DNA from 3 places in the Gordonia sp. PDNC005 genome. Region 2 is predicted to be linked to each of the others. Evidence: riboswitches for the same ligand, from Rfam matches in the RefSeq annotation. Region 2 holds a riboswitch; each other region holds the start of a gene.
What was found. Region 2 has a riboswitch for cobalamin ahead of cobN (cobaltochelatase subunit CobN). Riboswitches for the same ligand answer to the same signal wherever they lie in the genome.

Region 1: it holds a riboswitch for cobalamin, as region 2 does, so the genes downstream of both, JVX90_RS00745 (ABC transporter substrate-binding protein) here and cobN (cobaltochelatase subunit CobN) in region 2, are expected to answer to the same signal.
Region 3: it holds a riboswitch for cobalamin, as region 2 does, so the genes downstream of both, JVX90_RS11175 (ABC transporter substrate-binding protein) here and cobN (cobaltochelatase subunit CobN) in region 2, are expected to answer to the same signal.

What each region holds. Positions count from the first base shown of each region.
Region 1 is NZ_CP070351.1:126,490-129,764, reverse strand. It holds gene JVX90_RS00750 (prolyl oligopeptidase family serine peptidase) at 1-1,189, shown strand, start outside; cobalamin riboswitch at 1,202-1,347, shown strand; gene JVX90_RS00745 (ABC transporter substrate-binding protein) at 1,380-2,573, shown strand; gene JVX90_RS00740 (iron ABC transporter permease) at 2,570-3,275, shown strand, end outside.
Region 2 is NZ_CP070351.1:1,741,412-1,744,686, forward strand. It holds gene JVX90_RS08260 (HNH endonuclease signature motif containing protein) at 1-155, shown strand, start outside; gene cobG (precorrin-3B synthase) at 249-1,385, opposite strand; cobalamin riboswitch at 1,401-1,537, shown strand; gene cobN (cobaltochelatase subunit CobN) at 1,585-3,275, shown strand, end outside.
Region 3 is NZ_CP070351.1:2,371,943-2,375,217, forward strand. It holds gene JVX90_RS11170 (iron chelate uptake ABC transporter family permease subunit) at 1-862, opposite strand, end outside; gene JVX90_RS11175 (ABC transporter substrate-binding protein) at 859-1,884, opposite strand; cobalamin riboswitch at 1,942-2,124, opposite strand; gene JVX90_RS11180 (hypothetical protein) at 2,201-2,929, opposite strand; gene JVX90_RS11185 (VWA domain-containing protein) at 3,156-3,275, shown strand, end outside.

The sequences.
Region 1 (3,275 bases), 1.6 Mb from region 2:
CGAGTGGACGGTCGACGGTGTGGCCCGGCCCGCCGGTTGCCTGTTGGCGTTCGACTACGAGCGCTTCCTCGACGGCGACCGCACGCATACCGTGCTGTTCACGCCGGACGCGCACACCAGCCTGGAGACGTACGCGATCACGGCGACACGGCTGATCCTGGTGACGCTGCACGACGTCGCGACCCGGCTGCAGTCGATGGAGTTCGGCACGTGGACGCCGGCAGAGCTGCCGGGCGTCCCGGATTTCGCGACGGTCGGGGTGCTCGACACCGACGCCGATCACGGCGACGAGATCTGGTTGTCGTCGAGCTCGTTCACACAGGCTCCGACGTTGCTGTACGGCGACGCCGTGTCCGGGGTGACGCCGATCAAATCGTCGCCGGAGCGGTTCGACGCGTCGAATGTGAGCACCCAGCAGTTCTTCGCGACATCGGACGACGGCACCCAGGTCCCCTACTTCGTGATCAAGCGCAACGACGTCGAGTCGGGCCCGACCCTGCTCTACGGGTACGGAGGCTTCGAAAACTCTCTGACGCCCAGCTATGCAGCGGTGGCCGCACGGAACTGGATCACGCGCGGCGGGATCTACGTGTACTCGAACATCCGCGGAGGCGGCGAGTACGGGCCGTCGTGGCACACACAAGCGGTGAAAGCCGGACGTCACCTCGTGTACGAGGACTTCTCCTCGGTGGCGCGCGATCTTGTGACACGAGGATTCACGACCCCTCAGACACTCGCTGCACAGGGCGGATCGAACGGCGGCTTGTTGATGGGCGTCATGGCGACCACGTACCCGGAGTTGTTCGGCGCGCTGGTCTGCCAGGTGCCGCTGATCGACATGCGGCGGTATCACCTCCTGTTGGCCGGCGCCTCCTGGATGGCCGAGTACGGCGACCCCGACGACCCGGCGGAGTGGGAGTTCATCTCCGAGTACTCGCCGTATCAGCGCGTTCGGTCCGACGTCGACTACCCGCAGATGCTGGTCACGACGTCGACCCGCGACGACCGTGTTCACCCCGGTCATGCCCGGAAGTTCACCGCTGCGCTCGAAGCCGCAGGCCAACCGGTCCGGTACTACGAGAACATCGAGGGAGGTCACGGCGGCGCGGCCGACAACAAGCAGGCGGCGTTCAAATCGGCCCTCGCCTACGAATTCCTCTGGCGCACCGTCGGCGCAATTGATCGCTGACCCTTTGCGCCGGGAAGAGAATGAGGTTCGGGCGGCGTGTTACGTTCATGGCGTCAACCAGCCTCGACGCGGGAAGTCGGTGTGAATCCGACGCGGTACCCGCCACTGTGACCGCTTCACGCGGCAGCCAGACCTCCGCTCGAGCTGATCTCGTCGTCGGGGCGGAGTGTCCCCGAGAGAGGCGGATGCCGTGCACCCGCATATCCGCAAGGCCACGATCGCGTGTCTGCTCGTCACCGGGTTGGCTGTCGCAGGATGTTCCGGGGCGTCGTCGAACGATGCGGGTTCCGCCCGCGATTGCATCACCGATTTCGACGCGAACACCGACTACTTCCCCGACAAGTCGACGATCTCCGATGCGTCGGGACTGGCGATCGAGTACCACAAGTCGTACCAGGTGGTGACGGTCAAGGAACCGTCACCGGGCGCGCAGCCCGTGTCGTACGTGCTGGTTCGCTGCGGTGCACCCGCGCCGAGGCTCGACGGCGCTCTCACGGATGCGCCGCAGGTGCAGGTGCCGATCCGCACCATGTATTCGGGTTCCACTACACACCTGCCCGCGATGGCGGCGCTGGGCGCCGCCGACACGGTGACCGGCGTGAGCTCCACGGACTACGTGTCCACCCCCGAGATCCGCGCGCGGATCGACGACGGCGACGTGGTCCAGTACGCCGACGCGGGTGTGCCGAACGTCGAGAAGGTGATTGCTGGGCAGCCCGACGTCTTGGTGTCCGACGGCAACGAGGACCCGTCGTACGCGAAACTCCGGCAGGCGGGTGTCCCGGTCCTCGCCAACGCCGACTGGCTCGAGGCGAGTCCCCTCGGCCGGGCCGAGTGGATCAAGTTCTTCGCCGCACTGACCGGCACCGAGACGAAGGCCGCCGACGCCTTCGACACCATCAAGTCGGAGTACACGACGGTGCAGCAGAAGACGGCGAACGCACCGAGGACCGACGTCCTGCTCGGCGGCATCGAGAACGGCGCGTGGACGCTCGCCGCTGGCGGCAACTACTTCGGACGGCTCGTGCGTGACGCCGGCGGCGACTACCCGTGGGCATCGGACCAGTCGACGGGCTCACTCCGCCTCTCGATCGAGTCCGTCATCGACAAGTCTCGTAACGCCGATGCATGGCTCCTCTCTGACATGACCGTCGCGTCACTCCCAGATTTGTACAAGCAAGACGAGCGGTACCGGGTGTTCGCACAGCCCGCCGAGCGTGCGTGGAACGCGACGAAAGCGATGAGCGCGACGGGCGGGAACGACTACTGGGAGCGCGGCGTCCTCCGCCCGGACCTCGTACTCGCCGACCTCGCGGCGATCCTGCATCCCGATCTCTTCCCCGACCACAGATTCACGTTCTACCTTCAGCTCCCACAGCGGTGACGACTCCCGTCGTCGTCGAGACCGTGAAGGCTCGCAGCGCCGCCGGAACCTGGGCGGGGCTGATCGTCTTAGCCGTGGTGACAGTGTTGGTGACGGCCGCGATCGGCGCGGTGATGATGCCGCTGTCCGACGTCGTGCACGTGTTGACCGGCGGCACGGCGTCGGATGCGGGCCACGATGCGATTCTGCGTCTGGTCCGACTGCCTCGGATCGCGACGTCGGCAATCGCCGGCGCCGCTCTCGGCGTCGCAGGCTTGCAGATGCAGACACTGTTCCGCAACGCGCTCGCCGACCCGTACATCCTCGGCGCCAATTCGGGTGCGAGTCTCGGCGTGGCGATCGTCGCTCTCGCAGGTGGCGCGGGCGGACCGGCGTTTGTCGGTGTCCTCGCCGGATGGGGGCGTCTGGGCATCGTGTTGGCCGCCGCAGCGGGGGCGGCGGCAGTGCTCGGCGTGATTCTGCTGATGGCCGTGTGGGTCCGCAACGCCGTCACGCTCCTGCTGATCGGCGTGATGCTCGGCTCGGTGACCGGCGCGCTCGTCGCGGTCCTCATCGTCTACGCCGATCCCACCTCGGTCCAGAAGTACATGATCTGGGGGCTCGGAACGTTCTCGTCCACGTCGTGGAGCGACATCCAGGTGGCGGCGCCGATCGTGGCCGTGACGATTCTGATCGTGTTCTTCACCGTCCGACCATTGAACG
Region 2 (3,275 bases):
CAACCTCGCGGCCGGCTGCCGAGTCGGATCCGGGGCGCCCGCGGACGCCCACCGACGCCAAACACCGGTACCGCATGCGGATGCGGGCCTACAACCGCCGCAAACGGGAACGACTGGCCAGCACGTCGAGCGCAGTCGAGACGCCCCCGTTCTGACCGGACGCGGTTGGGGTTCGGTTCGTCGACGCAGTCTCGACTGCGCTCGACAAACGAGAGCGCTCGGCAAACGACAGGGCGCGACAGGAGGAGCTAGTCGACACGTCGAAGGGTGCCGTCGGCGGTTGCGAGGACACGGACATGGGTCCGAGCCGGAGATCCGCAGCCACGATCACATCCAATCCAGTGTTCGTGCGGCGGTGCGTCGGCGTCCGGGTCGAGGTCCGCGACGTGCTCGCGTACTGCGGCACGGACATCGGCGGCCGACTTCGCACAGCCGGGTGATCCCGTGCATGCGGTGAGCGTGGTCCACGGCGATCGGGAGTCGAATATGAAACCTAGGGGAGCGAGCACTCGAACGACGGTCTCGGCGACGGCCTCGTCGAGGTCGCCGATCAGGATCTCGCGTTCGGTCGTGACCGACACCGGGACGCCGATCGCTGCCGCGTAGCGCGCCTGTTCGGCGGTGAGGCTGCCGAACGGCACAACCGCGCCGAGCATCACGCGGCCGTCGGCCTGGTCGAACCATCCGACACGCGGTTCGGGATGGCGTGGCGCCGGGAGAGACTCCTCGGCCGATGCTCCGAGGGTGGCGAACAACGTGGCGCGACCGTCCTCGTCGAGATCGGAGATCCGCCACGCGCCGTCGGCGACGTCGAGGAACGCCCGAGCCACAGCGACCATCCGATCGGGAAGGTCGTGCAGCGGTACCGGTCCGACGACGTGTGAGCCGCCGATCACGACAAGAGCGTGGTCCGAGTCGACCGCGACACCCGCGACGTCCGTCGTCCTGGCGAGGACGTCGCCGCGGCCGTCGTCTAAGCCGAACCAGAACCGCCCCGACAGCGACGACGACCAGTCGGCGGCCACCAAGGCGTCGACGAGTGCATCCGCGAGAGGCCTCAGGTCCGCGAGCCCGCCGACCCGGCCGCTGAACGGAGAGACGATCACGTTGCGGACTCTGTCGTGGTCGGAGTCCGACGCGAGACCTGCCGCGATCACGGCCTCTGCGAACGCCACGACATCCTTCTCGGCGATGCCCCTGACCTGGAGGTTTCCGCGAACTGTCAGTTCTATGCTGCCGTCTCCGAACTCGTCAGCCGCCAGCGCGACGGCGTCGAGAGCACCGGGAGTGATCACGCCGCCGGGCACCCGGATACGGGCCAGGGCGCCGTCAGCGGCCTGGTGGGTCCGGAAGACGCCGGGGCAGCGGTCTGCGGGAATGCTCACCCGTTCAGCCTAGTGCTCACTTCGGGTGACTACGATGAGCGTCGAACTCGATGTGGAAGCCGGTGCGAAACCGGCGCGGTCGCGCCACTGTGAGGAGCCGGTGTTCAAACGCCGTTCCGAGCCAGACCCACGTCGTCAGGCCGAGAAGCCTCGGCCGTCCCCACGATGCCGGGCGCGTATTCCCGGCGAGGAGTACGCCGTGATCACGCTGTTGTCCACGTCCGACACCGATCTGCGCACCGCCGCGACCTGCGGGGCGGACTACCGAGTCGCGAACCCGAGCCGCATCCTGCTCGACGAGATCCCCGCTCTCATCGACGGCGCCGATCTTGTCGTCGTCAGAATCCTGGGCGGACGCCGTGCATGGGAAGAGGGACTCGACGCGGTCCTCGCTCAGCAGGTGCCGGTGATCGTCCTCTCCGGTGAACTCAACCCCGACCCGGATCTGATGGCGATGTCGACCGTTCCGACAGGCGTCGCCGCCCAGGCCCACAGTTACTTCGTCGCGGGCGGTCACGCGAACCTCGCCGCCGTGCACAACTTCCTGTCCGACACCGTGCTGCTCACCGGCCTCGGATTCGCTCCGCCCGTCGAGACTCCCTCCTGGGGAATCCTGGAACGCACACCGTCCGGCTCATCGAGCGAGTCTTCCGGCTCATCGAGCGCAGTCGAGATGCGGGTCGGCGTCCTGTACTACCGGGCCCAGCATCTCGCTGGAAACACCGAGTACGTCGACACCCTGTGCACGGCGATCCAGAGTCACGGAGCGGACGCGCAAGCTGTCTTCTGCGCGTCCCTGCGGGCAGCCGACGACGATCTGATCGCCCATCTCGGCGCCTTCGACGCGTTGATCGTGACCGTGCTCGCTGCCGGCGGCACGACACCGGCCACCGCGGGCGCAGGCGGCGACGACGAAGCATGGAACGTCGAACGTCTCGCAGCCCTGGACATTCCGATCCTGCAAGGGCTGTGCCTCACGTCGTCCCGCGACGATTGGGCGTCGCAAGACGACGGGGTGTCGCCGCTCGACGTCGCGAGCCAGGTCGCAGTGCCCGAGTTCGACGGCCGCATCATCACAGTGCCGTTCTCGTTCAAAGAGTTCGACGACAATGGACTGCCGTTCTACGCGCCCGACCCCGAGCGCTGCGCACGTGTCGCAGGCATCGCCGTCCGGCACGCTCGGCTGCGTCACCTTCCCGCGTCTGAGCGCCGTATCGCGCTTCTGCTGTCGGCCTACCCGACGAAGCATGCACGAATCGGCAACGCTGTCGGCCTCGACACCCCCCGCAGCCTTGTTCACCTGCTGAGGGCGCTCGGCGACGCCGGTTACCTGGTCGCCGACGACGTGCCGGGTCTCGGTGCGACCCCGGATGCTGACGATCCGGATGCACTTATGCACGCGTTGATCGACGCCGGAGGCCAGGACGCCGACTGGCTGACGGAGGACGCGCTGGCTGCGAATCCGATCCGAGTCGGGGCGGCCGACTACACACGCTGGTTCCAGACCCTGCCAGAAGGTCTCCGCGGAGCGGTCATCGAACACTGGGGTCCGCCGCCCGGCGAGCTCTTCGTCGACAGGTCGGCGAATCCGGAGGGCGACATAGTGATCGCCGCGATGACGTTCGGGAACATCGTCCTGCTGGTGCAGCCGCCCCGCGGCTTCGGCGAGAATCCCGTCGCGATTTACCACGACCCGGACCTGCCGCCGAGTCACCACTACCTGGCGAGCTACCGTTGGCTCGCATCTCGGGCCGACACCGACGGGTGGGGTTTCGGCGCCGACGCCGTTGTCCACGTCGGCAAACACGGCAACCTGGAATGGCTGCCCGGCAAGACCCTCGGCATGTCGGCGGACTGCGGCACCGATGCCGCGCTGGGTGACCTCCCACT
Region 3 (3,275 bases), 630 kb from region 2:
GCCGCACCCCGACGATCGCCCGCGCTGCGTGCGGCAGCACGAGACCGACGAATCCGATCGCGCCTGCGACACTGACCACCACAGCGGTGATCAGGGCCGTGACCGACAGGAGCACGAGCCTCGTGCGCGCCACGTGGATCCCGAGGGACGCTGCCGCATCGTCGCCGAAGGAGAACGCGTCGAGCGCGCCGGCGTACAGCAGACACACGATGAGCCCGGCCACCGTCACGGCTCCGCACATCGCGACCTCGGTCCACGACGGAGACGACAACGACCCGAGCAACCAGAAGAGCACTCCACGGGTCTGCTCAGCATCCGCGGACGTGTAGACGATGAACGAGGTCAACGCCGAGAAGAGCTGCGTCACGGCGATTCCAGCCAGCACCACCCGGTCCGTCGTGCCGCCCGCGAGCCGAGCGAGGAGAAGGACGAGCGCAAACGCGGCGATGGCGCCGACGAACGCGCCGCCGGCCATGCCGATGACACCCGCGCCCACCCCGAGGAGGATCACCGACACCGCGCCGACCGACGCTCCCGAGGAGACGCCGAGGACGAACGGATCGGCGAGCGGGTTCCGCAGCAACGACTGCAGCACACCGCCGCACACCGCGAGGCCCGCGCCGCACGCGGCGGCCAGGACCGACTGCGGGAGCCGGAGCCGCCAGATGATCGACTCCTCGAGCCGACTCAAGCCGGACGTGCCGCCGACGATCTCCGCGCGTAGAGACGCGGCGACGTCGGACATGCCGAGACCGGAAGGGCCGATCGTCACCGCGAAGCCGATCGAGATCATCAGCAGCACCAGACCGCCCAGCCACAGTGCGGCGAGGGCGGTCGGTCGGGTCTGCAGGCGGTGGATCATCGGCCCAGGCCGAGCCGTTTCAATCCGGCCGCCACATCCGAGATGCCGTAAACCGTCCGCAGCGAGGGATTCATCGCGGCCCCGGACAACAGGATATAGCGCTTGTTCTTCACTGCTTCCATCTCACGGGTGACCGGATTGGACTCGAGGAACGCGATCTTGCCCTTCGCTGATTCGCCGGTCTGGATGTCGCGCGTCAGGTCTCCGAGGACGAGGACCTCCGGATCACGGCTCGCGACCACTTCCCAGTTGATCTGCGGCCATTCGTCGTGCGTGTCGTCGAAAACGTTCTTCAGGCCGAGTGCGGAACTGATCACCCCGGGCGCGCCACAGCAGCCTGCGAGATAAGGCGACTCGGAGTCGGAGAACCAGTACGCGACCCGCGTCCCGCGTGCATCGATCGAATCGGCGGCCGCCTGAGCGCGACTCCTCAGATCCGCGATCACCGCGGCCGCCCGGTCCGCAGTCGCGGTGAGAGTCCCGAGTTCGGTGATCTCCTTGTAGACCGAGTCGAGGGTCATCGGTTCGTCTCGGGAGCCGTCCCCGCCGGAGTCGTTCTTGCCTTCGCAGTCCGACGGCGCGAGGTAGGTGGGCACGCCCAGGTCGGTGAACCGTTGGCGCGGCGCCGTGCCGCCCTTGCCGAGCGTGGAACCGAACGACGCCGTGACCAGGTCCGGCTCCTCGGCGAGCACCGCCTCGAACGACGGCCAGTCGTCGGAGATCCGCTTCACGCGTGCATTGGCGTCGGCGAGCGACGGGAGGACAGGGTCGGTCCACGTCGCGGTACCAGCGATACGGTCGGCCAGGCCCAGCGAAAGCAGGACCTCCGTGCTGCCCTGGTTCAGCGAGACGATGTGTCGAGGCGGCGCGTCGACAGCCACCGACTGGCCGCAGTTCTGGAGGGTCACCGGAAAGCCTTCGGCGGAGGCAGTTGACGATTCCGGATCGGTCGCTCCACATCCGGCGACGGCGAGAATGAGAACGGTCGAGCCGATCAGGATATGACGTGCGGTGAGAGACATGGAGTCCTTCAGCGGGTCCGAGTCTGTTTTCGCGAGACTCTCAGCGGATCCTGCGGACCGCTGCCCGCCGGAGCCAGCAGGTCTTCGGACTCGAGGTCTGCCGCTTGCCGAACGCCTTCCCAGTGTTCTCACCAGTGGCATCGTGTCCGGAACGTCGCTCTCACCGCTGCGCGTCAGTTCCGGATTCGCACCGGATTCCCTACCCGACTCGTCGGGCGCGCTGGCCCGTCCATCGTACGGTCCGGCCACTCGCCGCACACAGCGCCGCCCTCCCCCGCCGATGGGCGGAGGAGGGCGGCTGCTGAGTACCGGCGAACTACTTCGCGGTCGCGATGCCGAGCGACGGGAAGAAGTAGCAGGTGGCGTCGCCCTTCTTCACCGATCCGTAGATCGCGGAGAGCACGGTTCCCGACCCGGTGTCGACGATTCCGCCGCGCACTCCGTTGGACGGAATCAGGTTCAGAGCAGGCTTGAGGGTCGTGTCGACTGCGAGCTGTGCGGCCCCTTTCAGTCCGGGCGCGAGCTTGCCGATCCGCTTCGCGACGCCGTCGAGGATGACATCCGTGATGCCACCCATCGGAGCACCGAGACCGCCCTTCATCGTGTTGATGTTGAACCACGCCGCCTGCATTCCGGACTTGTCACCGGAGTCGTTGAAGGCTCCGATCGGCACAAAGCCGTACAGGATCTCGCCCTTCTGCACCGCGTTCAGGTCGATGTCGACAAGCGGCACCGTCAGGTCTCCGATAGGCGGCGTGTACGGACCCGGAACTGCGCCGCCGAGCGCCAGCGGGAAGGTGAAGTCGGTGCAGGCGCCGATGGTGGGCGTGAATGGAGTGATACCGAACTGCTTGAGGATCGCGTTCGCGGCTTCGATTCCGCCGGTGACGTCTGCGGCGTCCGTCGGCTGGGGGTTGATCGAATCGAGCGCGTTCTTGGCGGCTAGGGATTGGCCGGTGGGCGCGGCGTGGGCCGGGGCGGTGGCGACACCGCCGAGCAGGGCTGCGGACGCGGCGACAGCGACGGCGGCGAGACGGATCTTCATGAGGGCACTCCAGAATTGACGAAGAACAGGGATCGGGTGCAGACGATGGTGTCGTGAAATCACTCTCGCCACATCGGTCTCGTGCCGAAATGTGATGAATGCGTGCCCAATCGTGACCTGCGTTCACACGTTCGTACTACACGGCGCTGTGCTGTCGTTCGTCCGTTCGAAGTAATAGGGACCTGGCGTTCGATCATCAGTGACCCGGCGGACGTACTCTGCGCTGGTGAACGAACGTCGTCGTCTGGTCGCCGTCGCTGTCCTGTCGCTCGCCACAGTCCTGGCCGGATGCTCCGTCGAAGGCTCACCGGCCCGAGTCGCAGGCTCCGCTCCGACGTCCAAGGCG